DNA from 3 places in the Streptomyces sp. NPDC043908 genome. Region 2 is predicted to be linked to each of the others. Evidence: riboswitches for the same ligand, from Rfam matches in the RefSeq annotation. Region 2 holds a riboswitch; each other region holds the start of a gene.
What was found. Region 2 has a riboswitch for cobalamin ahead of AC069K_RS31835 (ribonucleoside-diphosphate reductase subunit alpha). Riboswitches for the same ligand answer to the same signal wherever they lie in the genome.
Positions count from the first base shown of each region.

Region 1 (10,513 bases), on a different contig from region 2:
GTCGCGGTCAGCTCGGCCCAGGCCTCGGCGGTCTCGGCGGCGTCGTTCGGCTCTCCCATGGGGTGATCCTCGCAGGGTCCGCGCCGGGGGCGGGAGAGTGAACGGAATCCTGCCTCCCTGGGACCTACGGCCGATATGCCCGTTCTGCGGGGAAGCGCGTATCCCAAATCCCGGCCAAGAAGCGCCGGGATACACCGTGCGGTCCGGCCCAGTTCACCTTCCGTTCATTCAGGTTGCTTACGTTCGTCCAGCCACTGACGTCGAACGATTGCCTGGGTAAATGGAACACATCACGCTGCTGCTCGCCATTGTGGTCGTGACAGCTCTAGTGTTCGATTTCACGAACGGTTTCCATGACACCGCCAACGCGATGGCCACGACCATCTCGACCGGCGCCCTGAAGCCCAAAGCCGCGGTCGCCATGTCGGCCGCGCTCAACCTGGTCGGCGCGTTCCTGTCGGTGGAGGTCGCCAAGACGATCTCCGGCGGGATCATCAACGAGAAGGGCCTCCGAACAGAGGTCATCTTCGCGGCGCTCGTCGGCGCCATCCTGTGGAATCTGGTGACCTGGCTGCTCGGACTGCCGTCCAGCTCCTCCCACGCGCTGTTCGGCGGTCTGATCGGCGCGGCCGTGATGTCGGCCGGCTGGTCCTCGGTGAACGGCTCGACCGTCGTCACCAAGGTGCTCCTGCCCGCCGTCGCCGCCCCGATCGTCGCGGGCGTCGCCTCGATGCTGGCCACCCGGCTGACGTACCGGATCAACCGGAACGCCGACCCGGCGGCCGAGAAGGCCACCGCCAAGGGCTACCGGGCCGGGCAGATCGCCTCCGCCGGCCTCGTCTCGCTCGCCCACGGCACCAACGACGCGCAGAAGACCATGGGCATCATCACCCTCGCCCTGGTCACCGGCGGCGTGCTGCACCCGGGCGCCAACCCCCCGCTGTGGGTCATCGTCTCGGCCGGCATGGCCATCGCCATGGGCACCTACCTCGGCGGCTGGCGCATCATCCGCACCATGGGCAAGGGCCTGACCGAGCTGGCTCCGCCGCAGGGCTTCGCCGCCCAGTCCGGTGCCGCGACCGTCATCCTGGCCTCCTCGCACCTCGGCTTCTCGCTCTCCACCACCCAGGTCTGCTCCGGCTCCGTCATGGGCGCCGGCCTCGGCCGCAAGGGCGGAGTGGTCCGCTGGTCCACCGCGACCCGGATGTTCATCGCCTGGGGCCTGACCCTGCCCGCCGCGGGCCTGGTCGGCGCCGGCGCCGAGTTCCTCGCCGGACGGGGCACCTGGGGCATCGTCCTCGTGGCGGTCCTGCTGGTCGGGGGCTCCGGCTTCATCTGGAAGCTGTCGCGCCGCCAGCCGGTCGACCACAACGACGTCACCCACGTCCCGGCCGCCGTTCCGGCCGAGCCCGCCGGTGTCGTCACGACCGCGATGGCCGCGGTCACCCCGCCGCCCACCGCCGCCGCCGCGGCCGTCGACCTGACGGCCACCATCCCGGCGCCCGCCCCCGCCGACCCGGCCCGCCCGGCCGTCGTCTGACCCGGCCGCGCTCCCCGAAGGAATCGTCATGCACATCGACTGGGCAGCTCTCGGCACCGTCTTCGGTGTCAGCCTCATCGTCACCGTCGGCCTGGTGGGCCTGTTCACCGTCGGCATCGTCGGCCTCAGCAAGCAGCAGTCGGCGGCGGCCGGCAAGGGCAACGTCGCCGTGGCCCGCACCACCGCCTACCTCTGCTTCGCGCTCTGCGCGGCGGCCGTCGCGTACGGCATCAACCTGATCGTCGCCAAGTAGGCCGACGACCGGCGCCGCACCCTCCACAACCGCCCTCCGGCCCTGCCGGGGGGCGGTTTCCTGTGTGCCTGCGCACACTCTCCCGTCGCAGGTCAGCAGCGAGTTGACGGGCGTTCCCGGGCATGGTGGACTGCCCGAGCCATTTACGGCGGCAGAAGAGGAAGCCGGTGCGAATCCGGCGCGGTCCCGCCACTGTCATCGGGGAATCATCCCCGTGAGCCAGGAACTCTCACCGCCGGTCGACGTCGTACCAGGGCGCGGACACCCTGAGTGAGGACATACCGCCATGCGCGCCTGCCTGTTGCCGGCACCCCCCGGACGTACCGGAGTTCCCCGCGGCGTTGCGGCGGGCTGATCCCATGCGTGCCGATCGCACTTTCGCGTACGGCGCCACCGCCGGTCTCCTCGGCGACCTCCTCCTCGGCGACCCCCGCCGCGGACACCCGGTCGCCGCGTTCGGCCGTGCCGCGGCCGCCGTGGAGCGCGCGCTGTGGCGCGACCACCGTGGCTGGGGCGCGCTGCACACCGCCGTGTGCGCCGGAGGCGCCGCGGGCGCCGCGCTGCTCGCCACCCGTGCCGTACGCCGCAGTCCCGCCGCCTCCGTCGCCCTGACCGCCGCCGCCACCTGGACGGTCGTGGGCGGCACTTCGCTGGGCCGGGAGGCCCGCGCGATCGGCGCCGCACTCCAGGCGGGAGACGTCGAGGCGGCCCGCGCGCGGCTGCCGCATCTGTGCGGGCGCGACCCGCAGTCGCTGGACGGGCCCGGCATCGCGCGCGCGGTCGTCGAGTCCGTCGCCGAGAACACCTCCGACGCCGTGGTCGGCGCGCTGGTGTGGGGGGCGCTCGCGGGCGTGCCCGGTCTGGTGGCGTTCCGCGCGGTCAACACCCTGGACGCGATGGTCGGCCACCGCTCGCCGCGCCATCTGCGGTACGGGTGGGCCTCGGCGCGCCTGGACGACGTGGCGGGCTGGCCGGGCGCCCGGCTCACGGCCGCGCTCGCGGTCGTGGCGGGAGGCGCGCCGCGCGCCGCCACGCGCGCGTGGCGGTCGGACGCGGCCAAGCACCCGAGCCCCAACGCGGGGCCGGTGGAGGCGTCGTTCGCGGGGGCGCTCGGCGTACGGCTCGGCGGCACCCTCGCGTACGGCGGCCGTGTCGAGAACCGGCCGGTGCTGAACGGGGACGGCCGGGCGGTGGAAGTGGCGGACATCGAGCGGGCGGTGCGGCTGTCGCGCCGGGTGGGCTGGCTGGCGCTGGGTGTGGCGATCGCGGTGAGGAAGGTACGGACATGAGCGGCGGACTGCTGGTCGCGGGCACCACGTCGGACGCGGGGAAGAGCGTCGTCACCGCCGGGATCTGCCGGTGGCTGGTGCGCCGGGGTGTGAAGGTCGCGCCCTTCAAGGGACAGAACATGTCCCTCAACTCCTTCGTCACGCGCGAGGGCGCGGAGATCGGGCGCGCGCAGGCGATGCAGGCGCAGGCGGCGCGCGTGGAGCCGTCCGCGCTGATGAACCCGGTGCTGCTCAAGCCGGGGAGCGACCGTTCGAGCCAGGTCGTGCTGATGGGCAAGCCGGTGGGCGAGTTGAGCGCCCGCGGCTACCACGGCGGGCGCCAGGAGGCGCTTCTGGGCACGGTCGTGGACTGCCTGGAGCGGATGCGGGGCACATATGACGCCGTGATCTGCGAGGGGGCGGGCAGCCCGGCCGAGATCAACCTGCGGCGCACCGACATCGTCAACATGGGCATCGCGCGCGCCGCGAGGCTGCCGGTGGTGGTGGTCGGCGACATCGACCGGGGCGGGGTGTTCGCCTCGTTCTTCGGGACGACGGCGCTGCTGAGCCGCGAGGACCAGGCGCTGGTCGCCGGGTACATCGTCAACAAGTTCCGGGGCGACGTCTCGCTGCTCGAACCCGGTATCGAGATGCTGCGCGGCCTCACCGGGCGCCACACGTACGGGATCCTGCCGTTCGCGCACGGGCTCGGCATCGACGAGGAGGACGGCCTGCGGGTGTCCTTGCGCGGCGCCGTGCGCGAGTCCGTGGTGGCGCCGCCGGTCGGCGAGGACGTGCTGCGGGTCGCGGTGTGCGCGGTGCCGCTGATGTCCAACTTCACGGACGTGGACGCGCTCGCCGCCGAACCGGGCGTGATCGTACGGTTCGTGGACCGGCCCGAGGAGCTGGCCGACGCGGACCTGGTCGTGGTGCCGGGAACCCGGGGCACGGTCCGGGCGTTGGAGTGGCTGAGGGAGCGGGGGCTGGCGCGGGAGCTGGCGCGCAGGGCGGCCGAGGGGCGCCCGGTGCTGGGGATCTGCGGCGGCTACCAGCTGCTCGGCGAACACATCGAGGACGACGTCGAGTCACGGGCGGGTTCCGTGACGGGTCTCGGACTGCTGCCCGTGCGGGTGCGGTTCGCGGCCGAGAAGACCCTCGCCCGGCCGGCCGGCGAGGCGCTGGGCGAGCGCGTGGAGGGATACGAGATCCACCACGGTGTCGCCGAAGTGCTGGGCGGGGACCGGTTCATCTGCGATGACGACGGAAACGGCCTGGACGGATGCCGGGTCGGTGCGGTCTGGGGGACGCACTGGCACGGGGCACTGGAGAGCGACGGATTCAGACGACGGTTCCTGGAGCGGGTCGCGAGCACCGCCGGCCGGCGTTTCGTGCCCGCCCCCGACACGTCGTTCGGGGTGCTGCGCGAGGAGCAGTTGGACCGCCTCGGCGACCTCATCGAAGAACACGCGGACACGGACGCGCTCCTGCGGCTGATCGAGCAGGGCGCGCCCGCAGGACTTCCCTTCATCGCACCTGGAGCACCCGCATGAGCACTGTGCTGTTGTTGTCGACCGCCGACACGGATCTGCTGGCGGCCCGGGCCTCCGGGGCGCCCTTCCGGATCGGCAACCCCACCCGTATCGACGTGGCGGAGGAGCTGCCCGCGCTGATCGAGGGCGCGTCGGTGGCCGTCGTGCGCCTGCTGGGCGGCAAGCGCGCCTGGGAGGACGGTCTTGCCGTCCTGAAGGCGTCCGGCATCCCCACGGTGCTGCTGGGGGGCGAGTCCGTGCCGGACGCGGAGCTGATGGCCGAGTCCTCGGCCCCGGCCGGAGTGGTCGCCGAGGCCCTGCGCTATCTCGTCGAGGGCGGCCCCGGCAACCTCGTGGAGCTGTCGCGGTTCCTCTCCGACACCGTGCTGCTCACGGGCGTCGGCTTCGCGGAGCCGCAGAAGATGCCGGAGTGGGGCGTGCACGGCACGCGCGCGTACGTGGAGGGCCGCCCCACGGTCGGCGTGCTCTTCTACCGCGCCCACCAGCTCTCGGGCAACACCGCCTTCGTCGACGTCCTGTGCGACCGCATCGAGGCCCAGGGCGCCAACGCCCTCGCGGTGTACGTGGGGTCGCTGCGCGGCGCGGACCCGGCGCTCTACGAGACGCTGGGCCGGGCGGACGCGCTGATCGCCACCGTCCTGGCGGCTGGCGGCACCACCGCCTCGCAGGCGAGCGCGGGCGGCGACGAGGAGGCGTGGGACATCGGCGCCCTGGCCGACCTGAACGTGCCGGTGCTGCAAGGGCTCTGCCTGACGTCGTCCAAGGCCGTCTGGGAGGCGTCGGACGCGGCGCTCTCCCCCATGGACGCGGCGATGCAGGTCGCCATCCCCGAGTTCGACGGCCGGCTGATCACCGTCCCGTTCTCCTTCAAGGAGCAGGGCCCCGACGAGGTGCCGGTGTACGTCGCCGACCCCGAGCGGGCCTCCCGGGTCGCCGGGATCGCGGTGCGCCACGCCCGTCTGAAGCACAAGCCGAACGCGGAGAAGAAGCTGGCCCTGGTCTTCACCGCCTACCCCACCAAGCACTCGCGCGTGGGCAACGCGGTGGGTCTGGACACGCCCGCCTCGGCGGTCCGGGTCCTGGACGCGCTGCGGGACGCCGGTTACGGGGTGGAGGGCCACCCGGACAACGGCGACGAGCTGATCCACCGGCTGATCAACGCGGGCGGCCACGACGTGGAGTGGCTCACCGAGGAGCAGCTCGCGGCGGCCCCCGCGCGCGTGCCGCTCGCGGACTACCGCGCCTGGTTCGAGAAGCTGGAGCCGGAGCTGCGCGACAGCATGCTGGAGCACTGGGGCGAGCCCCCGGGCCAGTTGTACGTGGACGGCGACGAGATCGTGCTCGCCTCCCTGCAGTTCGGCAACGTCGTGGTCATGATCCAGCCGCCGCGCGGCTTCGGCGAGAACCCGATCGCGATCTACCACGACCCGGACATGCCGCCCTCGCACCACTACATGGCCGCCTACCGCTGGCTGGAGAACAGCTTCGGCGCCGACGCGATCGTCCACATGGGCAAGCACGGCACCATGGAGTGGCTGCCCGGCAAGGGCCTCGGGCTGTCCTCGGGCTGCGGTCCCGACGCGGTCCTGGGCGACCTGCCGCTGGTCTACCCGTTCATCGTCAACGACCCGGGCGAGGGCACCCAGGCCAAGCGGCGCGGCCACGCCACGGTCGTGGACCACCTCGTCCCGCCGATGGCCCGCGCCGACACCTACGGCGACCTGGCCAAACTGGAGCAGCTCCTCGACGAGTACGCGCTGGTGAGCGATCTCGACCCGACGAAGGCCCCGGCGGTGCGGGCCCAGATCTGGACGCTGGTCAAGGCCGCCGAGCTCCACCACGACCTGCACGTCGACGAGCAGCCGGACGACGGCGACTTCGACGAGTTCGTCATGCACATCGACGGCTACCTCTGCGAGATCAAGGACGTCCAGATCCGCGACGGCCTGCACATCCTGGGCGGCGGCCCCGAGGCCGAGCCCCGGGTCAACCTGGTGCTCGCGGTGCTGCGCGCCTCCCAGGTGTGGGGCGGGCAGGCCAACGCGCTGCCCGGTCTGCGCGCCTCGCTGGCCGAGCACTTCGGCCTGGTGGAGAAGGAGCTGCTGGCGGAGCCGGGCGCGCCGGTGAAGGTCCCGGTGGAGCTCACCGACCTGGTCGAGGGCCCGGCCCGTACGGCGGCCGACACGATCGACCTCCTGGAGCACCTGTGCCGCCGCCTGGCGGAGGGCATGGAGGAGCGCGGCTGGTCGGTCCCGGCCTGCGCCCCGCTGGTCGCCGAGGTCCTGGGCGCCGAACTGCCGGACGCGGTGGCGGTGCTGGAGTTCGCCTGCCGCGAGGTGGTGCCGCGCCTGGCGCGCACGACCGACGAGATCACCCACATCCTGCGGGCGCTCGACGGCGGCTACGTCCCGGCGGGCCCGTCCGGCTCCCCCACCCGTGGCCTGGTCAACGTCCTGCCGACCGGCCGCAACTTCTACTCGGTGGACCCCAAGGCCATCCCCTCGCGGCTGTCCTGGGAGGTCGGCCAGGCGCTCGCCGACTCGCTGGTGGCGCGCTATCTGGCGGACACCGGGGCGTACCCGAAGTCGGTCGGCCTGACCGTGTGGGGCACCTCCGCGATGCGCACCCAGGGCGACGACATCGCCGAGATCCTGGCGCTGCTGGGCTGCCGCCCGGTGTGGGACGAGGCGTCCCGCCGCGTCACCGGCTTCGAGGTGGTCCCGGTCGCGGAGCTGGGCCGTCCCCGCATCGATGTGACGGTCCGCATCTCCGGCTTCTTCCGGGACGCGTTCCCGCACGTGGTCGGGCTGCTCGACGACGCGGTGCGGACGGTGGCGGAGCTGGACGAGCCGGCCGAGTCCAACTACGTCCGGGCGCACGCCGACGAGGACACCGCCGAGCACGGCGACCGCCGCCGCGCCACGGCCCGTATCTTCGGCTCCAAGCCGGGGGCGTACGGGGCGGGTCTGCTCCCCCTGATCGACGCGCGCAACTGGCGCAGCGACGCCGACCTCGCCGAGGTGTACGCGGTGTGGGGCGGTTACGCGTACGGGCGCGGTCTCGACGGGCGCGCGGCGCGCGGCGACATGGAGACGGCGTTCCGCCGGATCGCGGTGGCCGCGAAGAACGTCGACACGCGCGAGCACGACCTGGTCGACGCCGACGACTACTTCCAGTACCACGGCGGCATGGTCGCCATGGTCCGCCATCTGACGGGCGAGTCCCCCGAGGCGTACGTGGGCGACTCGGCCACCCCCGACCAGATCAAGACCCGCACCCTGGGCGAGGAGACCCACCGCGTCTTCCGCGCGCGCGTGGTCAACCCGCGCTGGATGGCGGCGATGCGGCGCCACGGCTACAAGGGCGCCTTCGAGATGGCCGCGACCGTGGACTACCTGTTCGGGTACGACGCGACGGCGGGCGTGGTCGACGACTGGATGTACGAGAAGCTCAGCGCGGAGTACGTGTTCGACGAGACGAACCGGGACTTCATGAAGAAGTCCAACCCCTGGGCCCTGCGCGGCATCACGGAGCGCCTCCTTGAGGCCGCCGACCGCGGTCTGTGGGCCGAACCGGACGCGGAGACGCTGGAGCGGCTCCGCGCGACCTATCTGCAGCTCGAGGGCGACCTGGAGGGTGACGACGCATGAGCACGCCTTATCCGTTCACCGCGATCGTCGGTCAGGACGATCTGCGCCTCGCCCTCCTGCTGAACGCGGTGAGCCCCGCCGTCGGCGGTGTTCTCGTCCGGGGCGAGAAGGGCACCGCGAAGTCGACGGCCGTGCGGGCGCTCTCGGCGCTGCTGCCCGAGGTCGAGGTGGTCACGGGCTGCCGGTTCTCCTGCGACCCGGCCGCGCCCGACCCGGCGTGCCCCGACGGGCCGCACGAGGCGGGGACCGGGGCCGCCCGGCCCGCCCGGATGGTGGAGCTGCCGGTCGGCGCCTCCGAGGACCGCCTGGTGGGCGCGCTGGACATCGAGCGGGCGCTCGCCGAGGGTGTGAAGGCCTTCGAGCCCGGTCTGCTCGCCCACGCGCACCGGGGCATCCTCTACGTGGACGAGGTCAACCTCCTCCACGACCACCTGGTCGACCTGCTGCTCGACGCCGCCGCGATGGGCGCCTCGTACGTGGAGCGCGAGGGCGTCTCGGTACGGCACGCCGCGCGCTTCCTGCTGGTGGGCACCATGAACCCGGAGGAGGGCGAGCTCAGGCCGCAGCTCCTGGACCGGTTCGGGCTGACCGTGGAGGTCTCGGCGTCCCGGGAGCCGGACCAGCGGGTCGAGGTGGTCCGCAGGCGCCTGGCGTACGACGACGAGCCGGCCGCGTTCGCGGCGCGCTGGGCGGACGAGGAGAGCGCGGTCCGGGCGCGGATCATCGCCGCGCGCGCGTTGCTGCCCCGGGTCCGGCTCGGCGACGGCGCGCTGCGGCAGATCGCGGCCACCTGCGCGGCCTTCGAGGTCGACGGCATGCGGGCCGACATCGTGATGGCGCGCACCGCGACGGCGCTGGCCGCCTGGGCGGGGCGCGAGGAGGTGCTCGCCGAGGACGTGCGGCAGGCGGCGCTGCTGGCGCTGCCGCACCGCCGCCGGCGCAACCCCTTCGACGCCCCGGGCCTGGACGAGGACAAGCTCGACGACACGCTCCAGGAGTTCGGGGACACGGGCGAGGACGACGACCCGGACCCGGACGGTCCGGGCGGCGGGGGCGGGCAGCCCCCGCAGGACGGCGGCCCGGCGCCGGAGGCGGGCACGGGCGACACCCCCGCGCGTCCCGAGGCGGGCGAGGGCGGCGAGCCGCAGCCGTCCGGCGCGGGCGAGCAGCAGGCGGTCCGGGCCGGCGAGCCGTTCCGTACGAAGATGCTGAGCGTGCCGGGCCTCGGCGAGGGCGCGGCCGGGCGCCGCTCGCGGGCCCGCACGGCGCACGGGCGCACCACCGGCGCCCGCCGCCCCCAGGGCGCCCTCACCAAGCTGCATCTGGCGGCGACGGTCCAGGCGGCCGCGCCGCACCAGCGGGCGCGCGGGCGTTCGGGGCGCGGGCTCGTCGTGCGGCGCGACGATCTGCGCCAGGCGACCCGGGAGGGCCGCGAGGGCAATCTGGTGCTCTTCGTCGTCGACGCCTCGGGGTCGATGGCGGCCCGGCAGCGGATGGGCGCGGTCAAGGGCGCGGTGCTGTCGCTGCTCCTCGACGCGTACCAGCGGCGGGACAAGGTCGGCCTGATCACCTTCCGCGGCAAGGACGCGGAGGTGGCGCTGCCGCCGACGTCGTCGGTGGACGCGGCGGCGGTCCGTCTGGAGACGCTGCCGACCGGCGGGCGCACCCCGCTGGCGGCCGGGCTGCTGAAGGCGCACGACGTGCTGCGGGTGGAGCGGATGCGCGATCCGTCGCGGCGGCCGCTGCTCGTGGTGGTGACGGACGGGCGGGCCACCGGTGGCGTGGACCCGGTGGCGCTGGCGGGCCGTTCGGCCCGGCTGCTGGCGGCCGAGGGGGTCGCTTCGGTGGTCGTGGACTGCGAGGCGGGCGCGGTGCGCCTGGGGCTCGCGGCGGAGCTGGCGCGCGAGCTGGGCGGTCCCGCGGTGACGCTCGACGAGCTGCGGGCCGACTCGATCGCGGGCCTGGTCAAGGACGTACAGGGGACGAACAGGAGGGCCGCCTGATGCCGCAGGGACAGCCGAGTGTGGTGCCGGAGGACGGTCTGACGACCCGTCAGCGGCGTAACAGGCCGCTGGTCGTGGTCCACACGGGCATCGGCAAGGGCAAGTCGACGGCCGCGTTCGGGCTCGCGCTGCGGGCCTGGAACCAGGGCTGGCCGATCGGGGTGTTCCAGTTCGTCAAGTCGGCGAAGTGGAAGGTCGGCGAGGAGAACGCGCTGAAGGTGCTCGGCGCCTCCGGCGAGGGCGGCAGCG
Region 1 is NZ_JBWKEI010000006.1:285,804-296,316, reverse strand. It holds gene AC069K_RS16110 (class II aldolase/adducin family protein) at 1-59, opposite strand, end outside; gene AC069K_RS16105 (inorganic phosphate transporter) at 281-1,540, shown strand; gene AC069K_RS16100 (hypothetical protein) at 1,569-1,793, shown strand; cobalamin riboswitch at 1,900-2,096, shown strand; gene AC069K_RS16095 (cobalamin biosynthesis protein) at 2,153-3,082, shown strand; gene AC069K_RS16090 (cobyric acid synthase) at 3,079-4,611, shown strand; gene cobN (cobaltochelatase subunit CobN) at 4,608-8,261, shown strand; gene AC069K_RS16080 (putative cobaltochelatase) at 8,258-10,264, shown strand; gene cobO (cob(I)yrinic acid a,c-diamide adenosyltransferase) at 10,264-10,513, shown strand, end outside.
Region 1: it holds a riboswitch for cobalamin, as region 2 does, so the genes downstream of both, AC069K_RS16095 (cobalamin biosynthesis protein) here and AC069K_RS31835 (ribonucleoside-diphosphate reductase subunit alpha) in region 2, are expected to answer to the same signal.

Region 2 (10,513 bases):
CGAACCGCGAGATGGCGAGGGCCGCCAGCAGGCCGACCGCGATGCCGATCACCACGACCACGACGGAGACGATCAGCGAGCGGCCGATCGCGCCCCAGAAGTCCCCGATGTCCAGCGCCCGGCGGAAGTTCTCGGTGGTGAGCGTCCGGGGGAAGAAGTGCGGGTCCGGGTCGATCGCGTCCTTGGCGGGCTTGAGCGCGGTGTTGAGCATCCAGTAGACCGGGAAGCCGGCGGTGGCGAAGACCAGCAGCCCGAGCAGGTTCCAGCCGAGCTTGGACTTCTTCTTGCGGGGGCGGGCGAGCGCCTGCGCGTTGGAGGCAGCCATCTCTGTTACTCCACCTCTCCGATCTTCAGCATCTGCCGCATGTACACGGCGATCACACCGAGCAGCAGCAGAACGGTCAGCAGCGCGATCGCCGAGCCCTGCGAGTAGTCGTTGACCACGAACGCCTTGTCGTACGAGTACGTGGTGAGCAGCTGGAACTCCGGCTCGGGGTGGTTGCCGCGCATCACGAAGACCTGCGGGAAGACCCCCATGTCCCAGATGACCGACAGGGTCGCCAGCATCACGATGATGGGCTTGAGGATCGGCAGCGTGACGTGCCGGAACACGCCCCAGGAGCCCGCCCCGTCGAGCCGGGCGGCCTCCTCCAGCTCCTTGGGGACCTGGGTGAGGCCCGCGCTGAGGGTGATGACCACGAACGGCACCGCCCCCCAGACCACGAGCAGCATGATCACGGCGAGGCCCTGGGTGCCGCTGGCGAACCAGTTGTGGCCGATCATGTCGACCCCGGGCACCTGGCTGAGCAGCCAGTTCAGTACGCCGAAGTCACTGTCGAACATCCACTTGAAGATGGTGATGGCGACGACGATCGGCATGCCCCAGCTCGCCACCAGGGCGATGTTGACCAGGGTCTTGACCCAGCCGGAGACCCGCTGGAGCAGCAGGGCGATCAGCATGCCCAGCACCATGGTCAGGACGACCGCGGTGAAGGCGAACAGCACGGTCCGCACGACGACGGTCCAGAACTCGCTGTCGCCGAGGACCTTGGTGAAGTTGTCGAAGCCGACCGACTCCGGGTCCTTGAAGCCCCACAGCTGCGGCTGGCCGAACTTCTGGAACGACAGGGTGACCAGGCGTACCAGCGGATAGCCGAGGACCAGGGCGAGGGCCAGGAGGCACGGGGCGAGCAGCGCCCAGGGCACCGCCGCCTGTCCCGCTCCGCGTCTGCTGACCGGCCTCTTCGGCTTTCCGGGTCCCCCACCCGGTAGTGGGTCGCGCCGCGCCGGCGGCACCTTGGCGGTGGTTGTCTCTGCGGCACTCATCGCGCGCTCCTAGCGGTCCCTCTTTCGGCACTGGCCGGGCGAGGGCCCCGTCGCTCTTCCGACGGGGCCCTCGCCCACAGGTCACTTGGTGTTGATGACCTTGTCGATCGCGGCGTCCGCGTCCTTCGCGGCCTGCTCGACCGACTTCTTGCCGGTACCGATGGCCTGGAGCATGTCCTGGAGGACCTTGGCCTTCTCGACCTGGCCCCAGCCCGGCGCCATGGGCACGAACCAGCTGGACTCGGCCGCGGTCGCCGGGACGGCCGTCTCCGGGTCCGACTTCAGCGGGGCGAGGGCCGTCTTGTTGTTGGGCAGGTTCTGCTTGGCGATCAGGCCCTTCTGGCCCTGGGTGCCGGTGAACGCGTTGATCCACTCGGCGGCGAGCGCCTGCGCCTTGGACTTGACCGGGACGGCGAGGTCGGAGCCGCCGAGGAAGACCGGCATGGCCTTGCCGGACGGGCCGGGCATCACGAAGGACTCCAGCTTGTCGGCGAGCTTGCCGACCTTGTCGTTCTCGGGGAGCGCGGCGCTGCCGCCCTCCCACGCGGCGCTGAAGATCAGCGCGGACTTGCCCTGGCCGTAGACGATCGGGCGGTCGGCCTCGTCCTTCGTCTTGTCGCCGTGCATGTACTTGCCGAGGATGTTCTTGTACTCGTTCAGGCCCTTGAGGGACTCCGGCGAGGACAGGTTCGCCTTGAACTGGCCGCCGTCCTCCTTGGCGATGGAGCCGCCGGCGTCGTACACGTACGACATGGCCGCGTACCAGTCGCGGCTCGGCTGGTACCAGGCGCTGAACTTGTCGCCCTTCTTCGCCTGGATCTTGTCCAGGTCGGCGGTCAGCTCGGTGTACGTCTTCGGGGCGGCGGTGACGCCGGCCTCGGCGGCGATGTCCTTGCGCCAGGTGGCGGTGCGGCCACCGGCGTAGTAGGGGACGCCGTAGGTCTTGCCGTCGTAGGTGACCGAGGCCTTGAGGCCGTCGAGCCAGGCCGAGGAGTTGTCGAACTTCGACGGGTCGATCTCCGCGAAGGCGCCCTTGACCGAGTAGGCGAGCATCTCGGTGTTGCCCATCTCGACCACGTCGGGGGCCTTGTCGGTGGCGAGCACGGCGTCGAGCTTGGCGTTCTTGTCCGGCCAGCCGTAGTACTCGTGGTTGATCTTCAGACCGGGGTGCTTGGCCACGATCGCGTCGTCGGCCGCCTTGACCAGGTCGGGCCAGTTCTTCTGCGCGTCGACCGTCAGCCAGACCGTCAGCGACTTGGCGTCGCCGCCCTTGGCGCCGTCGTCCTTCTTGTCGTCGTCGCCGCACGCCGCGATGCTGACCAACATGCCCGCGACGCCGATCGCCGCGATGAGCTTGCGCTTCACGCCACCCTCCTCAGGGATGCTGCAACCCCCCGCCCACCGCGAAGCCATACGACGTGTACTGCCTGTGGGGCTGGGACCTGGTCTTTAATGGTTTAGACCAGTACCCGGAGCTTGGCCTAGACCTTTAGGGGTGTCAAGGGTGTATAAGAAGGGCTGTCGCGTCCGTTATCGGACCGACACCTGAGGGAGGGCGACGACCCGTGACCGGTCCGTGCCACCATGTGAGCCGCGACAGACGGAGGAGCCGGTGACGGCAGCAGCGCAGCACTCGGGAAGGCGGGCCATGGCCACCGACGGGAGCGGTACGGAGACAGAGGCGGGCCCCGGCGCCCGGACCGCTCGCGTGCCCAAGTACTACCGCCTCAAGCGGCATCTGCTCGACATGACGGAGACCCTGCCGCCGGGGACCCCCGTGCCCCCCGAGCGCACCCTGGCCGCCGAGTTCGACACCTCCCGCACCACCGTGCGCCAGGCCCTCCAGGAGCTGGTGGTCGAGGGGCGCCTGGAGCGCATCCAGGGCAAGGGGACGTTCGTCGCCAAGCCCAAGGTCTCCCAGGCCCTGCAACTGACGTCGTACACCGAGGACATGCGCGCCCAGGGCCTGGAGCCCACCTCGCAGCTCCTGGACATCGGCTACGTGACGGCCGACGACACGCTCGCCGGGCTGCTCGACATCGCCGCGGGCGGCAGGGTGCTGCGCATCGAGCGGCTGCGGCTGGCGAGCGGCGAGCCGATGGCGATCGAGACCACGCACCTGTCGGCCAAGCGCTTCCCCGCGCTGCGCCGCTCGCTCGTCAAGTACACCTCTCTCTACACCGCCCTCAACGAGGTGTACGGGGTGCGGCTCGCCGAGGCCGAGGAGACCATCGAGACGTCGCTGGCCACCCCGCGCGAGGCCGGACTGCTCGGCACGGACGTGGGCCTGCCGATGCTGATGCTCTCCCGGCACTCCCTGGACGGCGACGGCGAGCCGGTGGAGTGGGTGCGCTCGGTCTACCGCGGCGACCGGTACAAGTTCGTCGCGCGGCTGAAGCGGCCCACCGACTGACACACGATCCGCCGTCCGGTATCCGGTACAGGGCTTCCATGGCGGGATTCCGTCCCCTAGATTTCGTGCGCATTGCATCAGGTGAGCACAGCGAGGGGACGGAGCCACCATGCCGGAAACAACGCAAACGCCGAGAGCGGTGATCACGCCGGTGCGCGTGGTCATCGCGCTCTGCCTGATCGCGCCCTTCGTGGCGATGCTGTGGGTCGGTTCGTACGCGAAGGCCGACCCGGCCCTGGCCGGGATCCCCTTCTTCTACTGGTACCAGATGCTGTGGGTGGTCATCTCGACCGCGCTCACGATGCTCGCGTACAAGCTGTGGCAGCGCGACCAGCACGGCCGCAAGGCGGGTGAGGGCAAGTGACTCTCGCAGCAGGCGACGGGGTGAACGGCGTCGCGCTCGGCGTCTTCATCTTCTTCTTCCTCGCCGTCACGGTCGTCGGCTTCATGGCCGCCCGCTGGCGCCGCGCCGAGAACGAGCACAGCCTCGACGAATGGGGCCTGGGCGGCCGCTCCTTCGGGACCTGGGTCACCTGGTTCCTGCTCGGCGGCGACCTCTACACGGCGTACACCTTCGTCGCGGTCCCGGCGGCCGTGTACGCGGCGGGCGCGGCCGGGTTCTTCGCGGTGCCGTACACGATCCTCGTCTATCCGCTCATCTTCACCTTCCTGCCGCGGCTCTGGTCGGTCTCGCACAAGCACGGCTATGTGACGACCTCGGACTTCGTCCGCGGCCGGTTCGGCTCCAAGGGCCTCTCGCTCGCGGTCGCGGTCACCGGCATCCTCGCCACGATGCCCTACATCGCGCTCCAGCTCGTCGGCATCCAGGCGGTGCTCGACGTGATGGGCATCGGCGGCTCGGGCAACTGGTTCGTCAAGGACCTGCCGCTGCTGATCGCGTTCGCGGTGCTCGCCGCGTACACCTACTCCTCGGGTCTGCGCGCCCCCGCGCTGATCGCGTTCGTGAAGGACACGCTGATCTACATCGTCATCCTGGTGGCGATCATCTACATCCCGATCAAGCTCGGCGGCTTCGACGACATCTTCGCGGCGGCCCGGCACAAGTTCGAGACGCCCAACGCGGCCGGCAAGCCCACGGGCGCACTGGTGCCCGGCGACGCGGGCCAGTGGACCTACGCCACGCTCGCCCTCGGCTCGGCGCTCGCGCTGTTCATGTACCCGCACTCCATCACGGCGACCCTCTCCTCGCGCAGCCGCGAGGTCATCCGCCGCAACACCACGATCCTGCCGCTGTACTCGCTGATGCTGGGCCTGCTCGCGCTGCTCGGCTTCATGGCGATCGCCGCCGGGGTCAAGGTCAAGAACGGCCAGCTGGCCATCCCGCAGCTCTTCGAGGACATGTTCCCGGACTGGTTCGCGGGCGTGGCCTTCGCGGCGATCGGCATCGGCGCGCTCGTCCCCGCGGCCATCATGTCGATCGCGGCCGCGAACCTGTTCACCCGCAACATCTACCGGGACTTCATCAAGCCGGACGCCACGCCCAAGCAGGAGGCGCAGGTCTCCAAGATCGTCTCGCTCCTGGTGAAGGTGGGCGCGCTGGTCTTCGTCCTGACCATGGACAAGACGGTCGCGATCAACTTCCAGCTGCTCGGCGGCATCTGGATCCTCCAGACCTTCCCCGCCCTGGTGGGCGGTCTGTTCACGCGCTGGTTCCACCGCTGGGCGCTGCTCGCGGGCTGGGCGGCCGGCATGGCGTACGGCACGCTCGCCGCGTACGGGGTCGCCTCCCCCACCCAGAAGCACTTCGGCGGCAGCTCCAAGAACATCCCCGGCATCGGTGAGATCGGCTACATCGGCCTCACCGCGTTCGTCCTGAACGTCGCCGTCACCGTCGTCCTCACGCTCGTCCTGCGGGCCGTGAAGGCCCCCGACGGGGTCGACGAGACGTCCCCGCAGGACTACACGGCGGACGCGGGCGACCCGGGCGTGGAGGTCGAACTGCCGCCGGCGACGGCGGGCTCGGCGCACTGAGCCGCACAGCGTGGGACGGGCCGCCGGGGAAACCCGGCGGCCCGTTTTCGTGGCTCCCGGGACTGCTCCGGGGAATGTCCACGACCGCCTCGCGGTTCCGCCCCACGGCCTCCGCAACCCCCTCGGGGGCGCGGGGAACCGCGCGACAGGCCGCCACCGGCCCGCGGTGAAGCAACTACCCAGCACACACACTCCGGTACGGATGCGACACAACATGTGGGGGCGCCACGACCGCCCGGCACAAGATGTATGCTCGTGCTCGCTGTCGCCGCAGGGGAATCCGGTGCAAATCCGGAACTGTCCCGCAACGGTGTACTCGTACGCGTTTGCGTACGTGTTCAGTCCGAGGACCTGCCGAACAGCCCGCCCTGACCGTCCGGTCCGGGCGCCGAGACGTCCGGGCCTCGCGGAATGGGCAGTGGACGCGGCGTACCCCCGAGGGGGTGTGTCCGTGTGCCCGCGCACTTCCCCGAGGCCCCGTGCCGAGCGAGGAGTGCCCCCACGTGACCATCGCCCCTGCGGATCCCGCTTCAGCGATCGCCGAGGAGTCGGTCGATGCCCCCGGGACCGCCCTGCTGCGGACCCTGACCGACCTCACCGCCGACCTGCCGGACACCGACCCCGGCCGTGTCGCCGCCGCCGCGCTGCGCGGCCGCAACGCGCGCTCGGACGAGGCGGAGCTGCGTGGGCTCGCCACCGAGGCCGCCGCGGGTCTGATCTCCGAGGACCCGGCGTACTCCCGCCTCGCCGCCCGGCTGCTGACGCTCACGATCGCCGAGGAGGCCGCGGGCCAGGGCTCGGTCTCGTTCTCCGAGTCGGTCGAGGTCGGCCACCGCGAGGGGCTGATCGCGGACCGCACCGCCGACTTCGTGCGGCTGCACGCGGCCCGGCTCGACGCGCTGGTCCAGACCTCCCTCGCGGACGGCGCCGACGACCGCTTCGGCTACTTCGGCCTGCGCACGCTCTACTCGCGCTATCTGCTGCGCCACCCGATCACCCGCCAGGTCATCGAGACCCCGCAGTACTTCATGCTCCGGGTCGCGGCGGGCCTGGCCGAGGACGACTCGGTGCGCGCGCTGGACGAGGTCGCCTCGCTGTACCGGCTGATGAGCCGGCTCGACTACCTGCCGTCCTCCCCCACGCTCTTCAACTCCGGCACCCGCCACCCGCAGATGTCCAGCTGCTACCTGCTGGACTCCCCGCTGGACGAGCTGGGCTCGATCTACGACCGCTACCACCAGGTGGCGCGGCTCTCCAAGCACGCCGGCGGCATCGGCCTTTCGTACTCCCGCATCCGCTCGCGCGGCTCGCTCATCCGGGGCACCAACGGCCACTCCAACGGCATCGTGCCGTTCCTGAAGACGCTGGACGCCTCGGTGGCGGCGGTCAACCAGGGCGGCCGGCGCAAGGGGGCGGCGGCGGTCTACCTGGAGACCTGGCACTCCGACATCGAGGAGTTCCTGGAGCTGCGCGACAACACCGGTGAGGACGCCCGGCGCACGCACAACCTGAACCTGGCGCACTGGATCCCGGACGAGTTCATGCGCCGGGTGGACGCGGACGGCACCTGGTCGCTGTTCTCCCCCGCCGACGTGCCCGAGCTGGTCGACCTGTGGGGCGAGGAGTTCGACGCCGCCTACCGCAGGGCCGAGGCCGCGGGTCTGGCCCAGAAGACGATGCCGGCGCGGGACCTGTACGGCCGGATGATGCGCACCCTGGCGCAGACCGGCAACGGCTGGATGACCTTCAAGGACGCCTCCAACCGCACCGCCAACCAGACGGCGGAGCCCGGCCACACGGTCCACTCCTCCAACCTCTGCACCGAGATCCTGGAGGTCACCGACGACGGCGAGACGGCCGTCTGCAACCTCGGCTCGGTGAACCTCGGCGCCTTCGTGCTGGCTTCCGGCGAGATCGACTGGGAGCGGCTGGACGAGACCGTCCGCACCGCCGTGACCTTCCTCGACCGCGTCGTCGACATCAACTTCTACCCGACCGAGCAGGCCGGCCGCTCCAACGCCAAGTGGCGTCCGGTGGGCCTGGGCGCGATGGGCCTCCAGGACGTCTTCTTCAAGCTGCGCCTGCCCTTCGACTCCCCCGAGGCGAAGGCCCTGTCGACGAAGCTCGCCGAGCGGATCATGCTCACGGCGTACGAGGCGTCCTGCGACCTCGCCGAGCGCTCGGGCCCGCTGCCCGCTTGGGAGAAGACGCGGACGGCCCGCGGTGTGCTGCACCCCGACCACTACGACGTCGAGCTGAACTGGCCGGAGCGCTGGGCGGCGCTGCGCGAGCGGATCGCCGCGGTGGGCATGCGCAACTCGCTCCTCCTCGCGATCGCCCCGACCGCGACCATCGCCTCCATCGCCGGTGTGTACGAGTGCATCGAGCCGCAGGTCTCCAACCTCTTCAAGCGCGAGACGCTCTCGGGTGAGTTCCTCCAGGTCAACGGCTACCTGGTGGAGGACCTGAAGCGGCTCGGCGTGTGGGACGCGCAGTCCCGCGAGGCGCTGCGCGAGGCGAGCGGCTCGGTCCAGGACTTCAGCTGGATCCCCGCCGACGTGCGCGCGCTCTACCGCACGGCGTGGGAGATCCCGCAGCGCGGCCTGATCGACATGGCCGCGGCCCGCACCCCGTTCCTGGACCAGTCGCAGTCGCTGAACCTGTTCCTGGAGACGCCCACCATCGGCAAGCTGTCGTCGATGTACGCGTACGCCTGGAAGCAGGGGCTGAAGACGACGTACTACCTGCGCTCGCGCCCGGCCACGCGCATCGCCCGCGCCGCGCAGGCCAGCGCCCCCATCCCCGTCCAGCAGGCCGCCCCCGACGCCGACGCGGTCGCCTGCTCCCTTGAGAACCCCGAGTCCTGCGAGGCCTGCCAGTAATGAGCTCCACCGAGAAGAACCTGCTCGACCCGGGCTTCGAGCTGACCCTGCGTCCGATGCGCTACCCGGACTTCTACGAGCGCTACCGGGACGCGATCAAGAACACCTGGACGGTGGAGGAGGTCGACCTCCACTCCGACGTCGCCGACCTCGCCAAGCTCTCGCCGGGCGAGCAGCACATGATCGGCCGGCTGGTGGCGTTCTTCGCCACGGGCGACTCGATCGTGGCGAACAACCTGGTCCTGACGCTGTACAAGCACATCAACTCCCCCGAGGCGCGGCTGTACCTGAGCCGCCAGCTCTTCGAGGAGGCCGTGCACGTCCAGTTCTATCTGACGCTGCTCGACACCTACCTGCCCGACCCGGACGACCGCGCGGCGGCGTTCGACGCGGTGGAGAACATCCCCTCCATCCGCGAGAAGGCCCAGTTCTGCTTCAAGTGGATCAACGAGGTCGAGAAGCTGGAACGCCTGGAGAACCGGGCCGACCGCCGCCGCTTCCTGCTGAACCTGATCTGCTTCGCGGCGTGCATCGAGGGCCTGTTCTTCTACGGCGCCTTCGCGTACGTGTACTGGTTCCGCTCGCGCGGTCTGCTGCACGGCCTCGCCACCGGCACCAACTGGGTGTTCCGCGACGAGACGATGCACATGAACTTCGCGTTCGAGGTCGTGGACACCGTCCGCAAGGAGGAGCCGGAGCTCTTCGACGAGGCGCTCCAGCAGCAGGTCACCGACATGATCAAGGAGGCCGTCGAGGCGGAGCTCCAGTTCGGGCGCGACCTGTGCGGCGAGGGTCTGCCGGGCATGAACACCGAGTCGATGCGCGAGTACCTCCAGTGCGTCGCCGACCAGCGTCTGACGCGCCTGGGCTTCGCGCCGGTGTACGGCTCCGCCAACCCGTTCTCGTTCATGGAGCTCCAGGGCGTCCAGGAGCTCACGAACTTCTTCGAGCGCCGCCCGTCCGCCTACCAGGTGGCGGTCGAGGGCTCGGTGGGCTTCGACGAGGAGTTCTAGGTCCGGATACGGCGAAGGGCCCCGCACCGTCCGTGGCGCGGGGCCCTTCGCCGTACGGGCGAACCGCTAGTCGTTCGGGACGACCTCGTACCGCGGGGTGTTCTCCGCCATCTGCCGCAGCGCGTCCTTGCGGTCGCGCTTGGAGAGGCGGTCGATGTACAGGTAGCCGTAGAGGTGGTCCGTCTCGTGCTGGAGGCAGCGGGCGAAGTAGCCGGTGCCGCGCACTCGGATCGGGTTGCCCTGGGCGTCCTGGCCGCGGACCACCGCGTAGTCGGGGCGGGCCAGCTCCGCGTAGGCGGTCGGGACCGAGAGGCAGCCCTCGTTGGACTCGTCCAGGACCCGGCGGTCGGCGGGGAGCTCCTCCAGGACCGGGTTGCACACGACGCCGACGTGGCGCACGCCCTCGTCGTCCATGCAGTCGTAGACGAAGACCTTCAGGTCCACGCCGATCTGGTTGGCGGCCAGGCCCACGCCCTCGGCGGTGCGCTGGCTGGCGAACATGTCGTCGATCAGCGCGGCGAGCTCGTCGTCGAACGCGGTGACGTCCTTGCACTCCTTGTGCAGCACCGGGTTGCCGACGACCGTGATGGGCCGGGACGTGCCCCGGGCGCGGTACGCCTGCTCGCGCTCCTCGCAGTCCTCCGTGTCGACGACGAACCCGTCGTGTCCGACCTGCTGGTCCGTCTCCTGCTGCGACATGTCCGCCGTACGCCTTCCTCAAAAACCCGATTCCGAACCCGTACAGCCTACGGGGGCGGTCAGCAGACTTCCTCCAGATCCCGCCACTCGCGGCTGTCGGGGCTGTCCGCGACCCAGCCGTCGAGCAGTCCGCGCACCAGTCCGGGCGGCGCCGCGATCCCGCACTCGCGCTCGGGCACCCACAGGTC
Region 2 is NZ_JBWKEI010000019.1:66,384-76,896, forward strand. It holds gene AC069K_RS31805 (carbohydrate ABC transporter permease) at 1-325, opposite strand, end outside; gene AC069K_RS31810 (carbohydrate ABC transporter permease) at 331-1,326, opposite strand; gene AC069K_RS31815 (extracellular solute-binding protein) at 1,408-2,691, opposite strand; gene AC069K_RS31820 (GntR family transcriptional regulator) at 2,975-3,739, shown strand; gene AC069K_RS31825 (DUF3311 domain-containing protein) at 3,849-4,103, shown strand; gene mctP (monocarboxylate uptake permease MctP) at 4,124-5,731, shown strand; cobalamin riboswitch at 5,965-6,104, shown strand; gene AC069K_RS31835 (ribonucleoside-diphosphate reductase subunit alpha) at 6,235-8,613, shown strand; gene AC069K_RS31840 (ribonucleotide-diphosphate reductase subunit beta) at 8,613-9,626, shown strand; gene def (peptide deformylase) at 9,693-10,325, opposite strand; gene AC069K_RS31850 (tetratricopeptide repeat protein) at 10,385-10,513, opposite strand, start outside.

Region 3 (10,513 bases), on a different contig from region 2:
CGGTACTCCTCGTACATCTCCCCCACCAGCGAGGAGGCCCAGCTCTCGGCCTCCCGGTCCAGCTCCAGCCAGGGGCGGGGGCCGAGGCCGCGCAGCAGGGCGCGGTCGTCGGGGTGGTCGAGCAGGAAGTCCTCGGTGAAGAGGATCACCCACCCCTCGGGCCCGGCCGCGCACTCCCATTGGTGGACCTGCCCGGGGGCGATGACGCACAGATGCGGTGGGCGCAGCGGGAACCGGGCGAGGTCGAGCACATGGGCGCCGGTGCCGCCGGTGATGTGCACGATCTCGTAGAAGGTGTGCCGGTGGGGGAAGTCTGCGCGGGACATCGCGCCGATGGTGTCGAAGGTGCCCATGGCGAACGGCAGCGCGTTGGGCATCGGCACCTCCAGCCGATGCAACGGCGGCACCTCGCCCCCGTCTCCACACCCACCGGCCCCCGGCAACACAGCCGCCCCACGCATCCACGACCCCCCACCTGGCCCGGACCAGCCAACGGTGAGCCTCACGATGACACGACCAGAAGGGATCCGGAACACCGCCGCGAGCGGCCGGGGGCGGTCAAGCACACCCCACACCCCCAGCCTCCACCACAATCAAACAAAAACTTCCAACAAAAGTGTTCAGTTTCTCGCCGGTGAGGCGTAGGTTCCGTTCCGATCAGTTCGCTCGACGAAGCGGGTACGTATGCAATCTCTGGCCGCAGGGCTCCGGCTCCCCACCAACGGGCTCGACTACACGATTCTGGCGATCTACTTCGTCGTCGTTCTGGGCATCGGCTTCGCCGCCCGGGCGAGTGTGAAGACCAGCCTCGACTTCTTCCTCTCCGGGCGGTCGCTGCCCGCCTGGGTGACCGGGCTCGCCTTCGTCGCCGCCAACCTCGGCGCGACCGAGATCCTCGGGATGGCCGCCACCGGCGCCCAGTACGGGGTGGCGGTCGTGCACTGGTACTGGATCGGCGCCATCCCGGCCATGGTCTTCCTCGGCCTGGTGATGATGCCGTTCTACTACCGCTCGAAGGTCCGGTCCGTGCCGGAGTTCCTGCTCCAGCGGTTCGACGCCTCCGCGCACCTGCTCAGCTCGGCTCTCTTCGCCTTCGCCGCGATCCTCATCGCGGGCGTGAACCTCTACGCCCTGTCGATCGTCGTGGAGGCGCTGCTCGGCTGGCCGCAGTGGGTGGCCATCGTGGTGGCCGGGCTCTTCGTCCTCGCGTACATCACCGTCGGCGGACTCTCCTCCGCGATCTACAACGAAGTCCTCCAGTTCTTCGTGATCCTCGCCGCGCTCATCCCGCTGGTCGTCCTCGGCCTCAAGCGCGTCGGCGGCTGGGGCGCGCTCAGCGACGACCTGGAGCCCGCGCACGGCCACAACTACCTCACCGCCTGGGGCGGCACCGGCATCGGGCAGAGCAACCCGCTCGGCGCCAACTGGCTGACGATCATCCTCGGCCTCGGCTTCGTGCTCTCCTTCGGCTACTGGACCACCAACTTCGCCGAGGTCCAGCGCGCGCTGTCCGCGAAGAACCTCAGCGCGGCCCGGCGCACCCCGCTGATCGCCGCCTTCCCGAAGATGTTCATCGTCTTCCTGGTGATGATCCCGGGCCTGGTCGCCGCCGCCCTGGTGCCGAAGATCGGCACCCCGGGCTCCGACCTGACGTACAACGACGCCATCCCGTATCTGATGCAGGAGCTGCTGCCCAACGGTGTGCTCGGGATCGCCGTCACCGGTCTGCTCGCCGCCTTCATGGCGGGCATGGCGGCCAACGTGTCGTCGTTCAACACCGTCTTCACCTACGACATCTGGTCCAAGTACGTGAAGAAGGACCGGCCGGACGCGTACTACCTGCGCTTCGGGCGGCTGATCACGGCCATCGGCGTGCTGGCCTCGATCGGCACCGCGTTCATCGCGTCCAGCTTCTCCAACATCATGGGGTACCTCCAGACGCTGTTCTCCTTCTTCAACGTGCCGATGTTCGTGGTCTTCGTCATCGGGATGTTCTGGAAGCGCGCGTCCATGAAGTCCGGCGTGTGGGGGCTGGTCGCCGGCACCACCGCCGCGATGGTCAACTACTTCTGGATCTACAAGCAGGGCGTCGTCTCCATCCCCACCGACCAGGGTGCCAACTTCGTCTCCGCGATCGTCGGCTTCGCCGCCGGCGCGATCACCATGGTCGTGGTGACGCTCTTCACCGCCCCCAAGCCCGAAGCCGAACTGGCCGGCCTGGTGTACGGGACGGTCTCACCCGGCCTTGAGGAAGCGCCCGGCGAGGGCGACGGCGCCTGGTACCGCAAGCCCGCGCTGCTCGGCTGGGGAGCGGTGGTCCTCGCCGCGCTCTGCTACGTGCCCTACTCGCTCTGATCGGAGGCCAGGACCATGTCTGAACTGCAACGCGAAGTCTCCGAGCTGGAGAAGAAGTCCGCCACGGCGGCCCGGCTCTTCGACATCCGCCGGATCATCGGCGGGCTCTTCACCCTGTACGGAGTGATCGTCACCATAGCCGGGCTGACGGCCTCCGACGCCGACCTCGACAAGGCCCAGGGCGTCAACATCAACCTCTGGACCGGCCTCGGCATGCTCGCCCTCGGCCTGTTCTTCCTGGGCTGGCTCTGGCTGCGGCCCCTCGCCCCGCCCGTCCCGCAGGCCGGCGAAGACGGCAGGGACGGCGAGGACGGCGAGGACGGGCCGGCGGCGCTCTAGCCCACGGCCAGGCCCCGGCACCCGGCACCCTGCGCGCGGGACCCTCCCGAAGGGTCCCGCGCGCCCCTCTTCCCCTCCTCCCGCTCCCCCTCCGCCTCCTCCGCCCCGTCACATTTCCCCGTTCGATTCCGTCAGGGAAGTGATCGCGAAAGCCGGCCGGTGCGGTTCCGGGGGCACACGCGGAACGAGGAAGTAGGGAAAGAACCATGACGACGAGCGCTCTCGCCGAACTGCGGTCACAGGTGCGCGGCCGTGTCCTGCTGACCGGTGACGACGACTTCGACCAGGCACGACAGCCGTGGAACCTCTCCGTCCAGCAGCCCGTGTCGGCGGTCGTCGAGGCGGCCGACGCCGACGACGTCGCGGCCGTGGTGCGGTACGCGTCGGCGGCCGGGCTCGTCGTCGCGCCCCAGGCCGGCGGCCGGGGCGCCAGCGGTGACGTGGAGGGCGTGATCCTGCTGCGCACCGGCAAGCTCGACGAGCTGCGCGTGGACGCCGCCGCCCGTACCGCGCGCGTCGGCGCGGGCGTCCTGGGCGGTCAGGTCCAGGCCGTGGCGGGGCCGCTCGGTCTGACCGGGCTGCCGGGCAGCTCCCCGCTGGTCAGCGTGGTCGGCTACACCCTGGGCGGCGGGCTCAGCTGGTTCGGGCGCAAGTACGGCTGGGCCGCCGACAGCGTCACCGCCTTCGACGTGGTCACCGCCGACGGCGACCGGGCCCGGGTGACCGCCTACTCCGACGCCGAGCTCTTCTGGGCGCTGCGCGGCGGTGGCGGCGACTACGCCCTGGTCACGGCCATCGAGTACGACCTGCACCCGGCGCCCGCCCTCTTCGGCGGCCGGGTGGTCTGGCACGGCAGCCAGGCGCCGCGCGTCCTGGACGCCTTCCGCAGGATCACCGCGAACGCGCCGGACGAGCTGACCGCCTGGATCAACCTCCTCCAGATCCCGAACGGTCCCTCGCTCGTCACCGTGGACAGCACCTTCCTCGGCGAGGAGGCCGAGGGCCGGGCGCTGCTGCGCGCGCTCGACGGGATCGAGGGCGCCACCACCGACACCCGGGGCGTGCTGCCGGTGGCCCAGCTGGGCGAGATCACCGGCGAGCCGACCGAGCCCGGTCCCAGCGCGACCCGCGCCGAGCTCCTGACCGACCTGGACGACAAGGTGGCGGCGGCCCTCCTCGCGGAGCCGATCGACCCGCTCGTCGGTGTGCACATCCGCCACCTGGGAGGCGCCTTCGCCGCCCCGACGGAGAACCCGCAGGGCCCGCTGACCGAGCCGTACACCCTGTCCATGTTCGGGGTGCCGTTCTCGCCGGAGCGCGGGGCCGAGATCGCCGCCCGCCAGGAGGCGCTGGTGCAGTCCGTCGCCCCGTACGTCAGCGGACGCAAGCCCTTCACCTACCTCTCCCCCGGCGACACCGCCGCGACGGCCTTCAGGCCCGAGGCGCTGGCCCGGCTCCAGCAGGTCAAGCGCGACCGCGACCCGCGCGGCGTCCTCCGCAGCAACTTCCCCGTCCTGGGCTGACCCCGGGAGCACGGGCGGCGCCCCTCGGCCCTGGGCCGTGGGGCGCCGCTCCGCGTCCGGGGACGGTCAGGACAGCTTGCCGTCGTAGTCCGGGAGCTTGAAGGCGCGCTCCGCGTGCCCGCCCACGAGGTCGGTCGTGTTGTTGCCGATGTTGGCAATGATCGTGTAGCCGCGCGCCTCGATCTCGGCCCGCTTCTGCGTCTTGTACGTGCTGACCTCGTGGAAGAGGTCCGGCAGGTCGCGGACGTACAGACCGGTGACCGGGTAGCCCACCGCCTTGAGGTTGTACGAGGTGAGGGACTCGACGATGCCGGGCCGCGCGGTGACGAAGAAGACGGCGACGCCCCGGGAGCTCGCCTCGCGTGCCAGGGCGCGGACCGAGTCGATGGCCGGGGTCGGGAACGTCCAGAAGTGGTGGAAGTCCGTCTCCAGCGAGGTGTTGTCGATGTCCAGGACGATGGCGGGCTTCTCACCCGCGGGTGAGGCGGCCACGCGCTCCTCGATGTAGGGGCGGGCGGTGTCCACGACGGTCCGGACATCGCGCAGCCAGGTCGCGTGGTCGACGCCCTTGGGCCCGGCGATTGCGCCGGAGGCGGAGGTGCGGGCCGCGACGGAGTACGGGGCGGAAGCCGTCGGAGCGGCCTGGGAGGCGGTGGGCGCGGCGATGAGGGCGGTCGCGGCGGCGGCCACGGCGACGGCCGTGCGCGTCGTCCAAGCAGTGCGGGGCATGGGGGGTCGGTGCTCCTCTGTCGCGAGGGTGGGAGTCCGCGGGAGATCCGCCCGGGCCGTGGGGACCGGCACGTACGGCAACGGAATTGGCATGCGCACGGCCAAGAATGATCAGCCGTTGGCGCGATGTCTACCGGTCGGTAGGGAACTTCTCGTTGACGGGGGATGAATCCGCGGGAGGACCGCTCACGCCCGCACAGGACCGCCTCATACGGAAGCCGGGCGGCCGGATCCAGCCCGTTCCGCACACCCGGGAATGTATTTTGGTACCTCAACTGTTGGTATATACATCGAGCCTTTGCGGCTCGTCCGACGACCACAGCGCGGACCGACGATCCGCCCCCAGCAGCGAGGCACCATGAACCCCACCCAGGAGCAGCCCGCCGACACCGTGGCCCGGCTGCGCGCCACCTTCCGCACCGGCCGCACCAAGCCCGTCGAGTGGCGCACCACCCAGTTGCGACGCCTGCGCGAGATGCTCACCGAGCGCGGCGCGGAGCTGGTCGAGTCCCTCCACGCCGACCTCGGCAAGAGCCCGGCCGAGGTCCAGCGCACCGAGATCGGCTTCGTCGTCCGCGAGATCGACCACACCCTGGAACACCTCGCGGGGTGGCTGCGCCCCGAGCCCGCGCCCGTGCCGGAGCACCTGGGCGGGGCGACGGCCTGGACGCAGTACGACCCGCTGGGCGTGGTCCTGGTCATCGCGCCCTGGAACTATCCGGCGCAACTGCTGCTCACCCCGGTGATCGGCGCCCTGGCCGCCGGGAACGCGGTCGTGGCCAAGCCCAGCGAGATGGCTCCGGCCACCTCCGCCGTGCTGGCGCGCCTGCTGCCCGAGTATCTCGACCGGGACGCGGTGGCCGTGGTGGAGGGCGGTGTTCCCGAGACGACGGCGCTGCTGGCCGAGCGGTTCGACCACATCTTCTACACCGGCAACGGCACCGTCGGCCGTATCGTCATGGCCGCGGCCGTCCAGCACCTCACGCCCGTCACCCTCGAACTGGGCGGCAAGTCCCCGGCCTTCGTCGACCGGGACGCCGACATCGCCGGCGTCGCGGCCCGGCTGGCCGCGGGCAAGTTCCTCAACGCGGGCCAGACCTGTGTCGCGCCCGACTACGTCCTCACCGACCCCGAGACGGCCCGGGCCCTCGAACCGGCGCTGACCCGGGCGATCGAGGCGCTGTACGGGACCGACCCGCAGGCCTCCGCCGAGTACGGCCGTATCGTCAACGAGCGCCACTTCGACCGTCTGAACGGTCTGCTCGACTCCGGCCGTGTCGTCACCGGCGGCCGGGGCGACCGCGCCACCAAGTACCTCGCGCCGACCGTCCTCGCCGACGTCGACCCCAAGTCGCCGGTGATGCGGGAGGAGATCTTCGGCCCGATCCTGCCGATCGTGACGGTGTCCGACCTGGACGAGGCCATCGACTTCATCAACGACCGCGACAAGCCGCTGGCGCTGTACGCCTTCACCGAGTCCGACACCACCCGGGAGCGCCTGGCCGCCGAGACCTCATCGGGCGGCCTCGGCCTCGGGCTGCCGCTGGCCCATCTCACCGTCTCCGACCTGCCGTTCGGCGGCGTCGGGGAGAGCGGCATGGGCAACTACCACGGCCGCTACTCCATCGAGACGTTCAGCCACCGCAAGGCGGTGCTGGCCGCCGGGTGACCGACGGTCGGTGAGGGGCCCGGGACGGATCTCCGTCCCGGGGATCTCCGTCCCGGCCACGACACCCACCGGACCGGCCCCGGTCTCCCCCGCGACCAGGCGCGGGGGCCTTCAGCCGACGGCGTCCGGGGCGGGCGCGGCGCCGTCCCGGGGCGCGGGAACGGCCTCGCCCCGGGGGCCGGGTGCCGCCTCGTCGCGGGCGGCGTCCGGCGAGGTCCGGCCCGGCGCCGCGGCGGCGCGTACCGCCCACCGCTGCTCGACCCTGGCGAACCGCCAGTACGCCAGCGCCGCCGCCCACACCGCGACGAACAGGCCGACGATGATGAAGCCGACGTTGTCCAGGTCGAGGCCCGCGACCCACCCGGTGACGGCGTCCCGCAGGTCCAGCTTCTCGTGCAGCACGCCCACCAGCTCGATCGTGCCGATCAGGAAGGCCACCGCGATGGAAAGACCGGTGATGGTGAGGTTGTAGAACACCTTGCGCACCGGGTTGGAGAACGCCCACTGGTAGGCGAAGTTCATGAAGGTGCCGTCGATGGTGTCGAACAGGCTCATCCCCGCCGCGAAGAGCAGCGGCAGGCACAGCACCGCGTACCAGGGCAGTCCGGCGGCGGCGCCCGAGCCGGCCATCACCATCAGGGTGACCTCGGTGGCGGTGTCGAAGCCGAGGCCGAAGAGGAAGCCCAGCGGGTACATCTGGCCGGGGCGGGTGATCGACTTGGTGAAACGCCCCAGGAGGCGGTTCATGAACCCCCGTGAGTCCAGGTGCTGTTCCAGCGCGGCCTCGTCGTACGTCCCGGCGCGCATGGCCCGGAACACCCGCAGGATGCCGACCAGGGCCAGCAGGTTGAGGGCGGCGATGAGGTAGAGGAACGATCCGGAGACGGTCGTTCCGACCACGCCGAGGGTCTGATGGGTCGGCGAGTCGTCGTTCATCAGGGTGCCCGCGAGCTGGGCGCCCCCGGCGACCAGCGCCGCCATCACCACGACGACGCTGGAGTGCCCGAGGGCGAACCAGAAGCCGACCGACACCGGCCGTTTGCCGTCGGCCATCAACTTGCGGGTGGTGTTGTCGATCGCGGCGATGTGGTCGGCGTCGAAGGCGTGCCGCATACCGAGGGTGTACGCGGTGACGCCGAGCCCGAGGCCGAACGTCTTGGAACCGACCTCGTAGTGCTCGGGCACCACCAGCAGGAAGAGGATGCCGAACGCGACGACGTGCAGGGCGGCGATCACCGCCAGCAGCCAGGCGGTGCGTACGGTGTCCTCACGTCGCCAGTGGAATGTGGCGGCAGGGGTGGGCAGGGTCATTCGTTCACGCTCCAGCACCTCGTGGATCATTACGCGAGATGCCGTGGCCGGTCTCCTGGCTTCCGGGTGTCGCACCGTCCCCGCCTTCCCAGCGGCCTCACGGCCACCAGTGGCACAACGGGACGGGCTACCCGAAGCCGTTCATGGCCTGAACGACGTGGGGCCCGATCACAGTGGCGAGGGCCGCTCCGGTCTTGCACCGGTCTTCCCGAACACCACGGCTCGCCAACCGTAGGTGCGACCCGCCCCACCTGCAAGTCTGGCCGTGGACGCGGGTATTGCAGATCACATTCCGGGCAGCCGTGCTCACTTCGTCGCCGGCGCGACGAACGCCGGGCGGCGGTCGATGCGGGCGCGGACCTCGTCGGAACCGAAGTGGTAGTCGATGCGCCGGACGGCCTCGGCCCAGCTCCGCATGGTGCCCGCGTCGGAGAGCGCCTCGGTCACGAACGGATCGTTCCACCGTTCCACCGCACGCCGCCACAGCTCGGCCGGCGGTTCCTCCAGCAGACTGCCCACCGTCCCCTCGTAGATGAGCATGGCCCGCACCTGCCCGTCGGGCTCGACCTGGAGGGACTGGAAGTCGAGGCCGCGCGCCACCTGCTCGGGATTCATCTGCAGGGAGAAGTTGGTCGACGTGCCGACGCGGACCGTGGCGGGGGCGAGCGACTGGAGCCGCGCACGCTGCTCCTCACTGCCCAGCCGGGCGAGCTGTTCGTCCGTGAGCAGCTCGTGCTCGGCGTATCCGGCGCGGCTGCCGAGCCCCGACGGGACGGCGGCGCCGAAGTCCAGGGAGCTGAGGTGCGGGAAGCGCGGCAGGACGTCCGTGCAGAACTCCTCCAGCCGGTCGATGTTGCTCCGGACGACCGCGCAGTCGACGGCGAACGGGAGCGGGCGGTCCGCTCGCCGGTCCCGCTCCCGCGCACCGTCTTCCAGCAGCGCCAGCGCGCGCATCGCCCGGCCGAACGAACCCGCCCTGCCGCGAATTCGGTCGTGCACCTCGGGCGTGGGACCGTCGACACTCACCACGACCCGTCCGCAGACACGCGCCAGCTCTTCGGTCATCCACGGCCGGTAGTTCCAGCCGCCGGTGTAGACGAGGACCGAGATCCCCGCGCGCGTCAGCCGCTCCGCGACCTCGAAGACCCCCTTGACCAGCAGTGGTTCGCCCCCGGCGAGGGTGACCTGGACCGGGCCCAGGGTGATGATCGCGTCGGCGATCCGGAGCAGGTCCTCGTGGCTCACCTGCCGCGACGGGCGTCTGCCGGACTCCGAGTAGCAGTGGGTGCAGCGCAGCGGACAGGCGTAGGTGATGTCCCAGATGACGGACTGCGGACCGTCGGCAACCTGGTGCGCGTGCTCCGTCGCGTGCTCCATCGCATGCTCCCGTGTCCGCTCGCGGTCTCGGCGCCGGAACACCCCCCGCGCGGGCGGGGGACGTTCCGCCGGGCCCAGACTAGGAGGGGGCGGCGGGGCACGGTATCCCCAACTCTGGGGATGGCGTGGACCCGACGGAGCGCCCCGCGCCCCGCCCCGGGGGCCTTGCCGCCATCACGGACCCCGCCCCTTTCTGCTCCTGCCGCCTTCGGGCGCTCAGACGCAGGCGTGGTCCAGCAGACCGGCCCAGGTCCGGGGGCCGACCAGGCCGTCCACATCGTGGCCCCGGTAGCCGCAGACGTACTGGAAGGACTTCACCGACTTGATGGTCCCGCTGCCGAAGATGCCGTCCACGCGGGTGCGGAAGCCCTGGTCCGTGAGCTTCTGCTGGAGGAACCTGACACAGGTTCCGGTGTCGCCCTGCGACAGGAACGGCCTGCTCTGCGCGCAGCCGGCGGCGCTCGACGCGGCCGGCGCGGCCGCGTCGGCGGGGGCGAGCATGCCCGCCCCTCCCAGCACTCCCGCGCTGACCAGGGCGACGACGAGGATCCGTACCTGTTTCATGGGGCCTCCCGTTGACAGGGCGACCGCGTGTGGTGGACACGCGTGTCGCCGGACTGCGGCGGCGTGCCGATGCGCCGCCGCCGGAAGGCCACGCTAGGGAGAGCGCGGGCGCGAGGCGTCCCACAGGGGGTGGATTCACCTCCTGCAACCACAGCGGTAGCCGGCCCGCCCCTCCACCTGGCGCGGCAGCCGGGTCACGCCGCGCCGGTCGGAGGGGCGACGCCATGTGCGTTCCCGGCTCAGGACGCCGGAGTGGGTCCCTCGATCTGTTCGCTGATCCACTGCATGCTGCTCGCGTCCATCCCCTTCACATACGTCACGGCGTTGTGCCGGCCGCCCTGGATGACTTCGAGGTGGGTGTGGATGGGGCCCTTGTTGCCGTAGGTGGCGATGTACTTGTTCACCTTGGGGATGACGGACTTCTCCTTCGTGCCGTACTGGAAGGCGAGGTACACGTCCGGTCCCTTGGCGGCGATCAGCCGCCGGGAGAGCACCTCCGGGTTGTTCTCCGCCTTCTCCTGGGGGTGGCCGTTCCACAGCGGTGAGTCCGGGACGATGTCGGGGCCCGAGGCGATGACGGCCTTGAACTTGTCGGGGTGCTTGAGGACGGCCTTGAGGCCCGCGAAGCCGCCGGAGGAGGAGCCCA
Region 3 is NZ_JBWKEI010000003.1:19,525-30,037, reverse strand. It holds gene AC069K_RS08160 (AraC family transcriptional regulator) at 1-461, opposite strand, end outside; gene AC069K_RS08155 (sodium:solute symporter family protein) at 685-2,355, shown strand; gene AC069K_RS08150 (hypothetical protein) at 2,371-2,694, shown strand; gene AC069K_RS08145 (FAD-binding oxidoreductase) at 2,901-4,217, shown strand; gene AC069K_RS08140 (HAD family acid phosphatase) at 4,284-4,946, opposite strand; gene AC069K_RS08135 (aldehyde dehydrogenase family protein) at 5,305-6,615, shown strand; gene nicT (Nickel transporter NicT) at 6,727-7,956, opposite strand; cobalamin riboswitch at 7,955-8,161, opposite strand; gene AC069K_RS08125 (radical SAM protein) at 8,233-9,303, opposite strand; gene AC069K_RS08120 (peptidoglycan-binding domain-containing protein) at 9,520-9,867, opposite strand; gene AC069K_RS08115 (alpha/beta hydrolase) at 10,107-10,513, opposite strand, start outside.
Region 3: it holds a riboswitch for cobalamin, as region 2 does, so the genes downstream of both, nicT (Nickel transporter NicT) here and AC069K_RS31835 (ribonucleoside-diphosphate reductase subunit alpha) in region 2, are expected to answer to the same signal.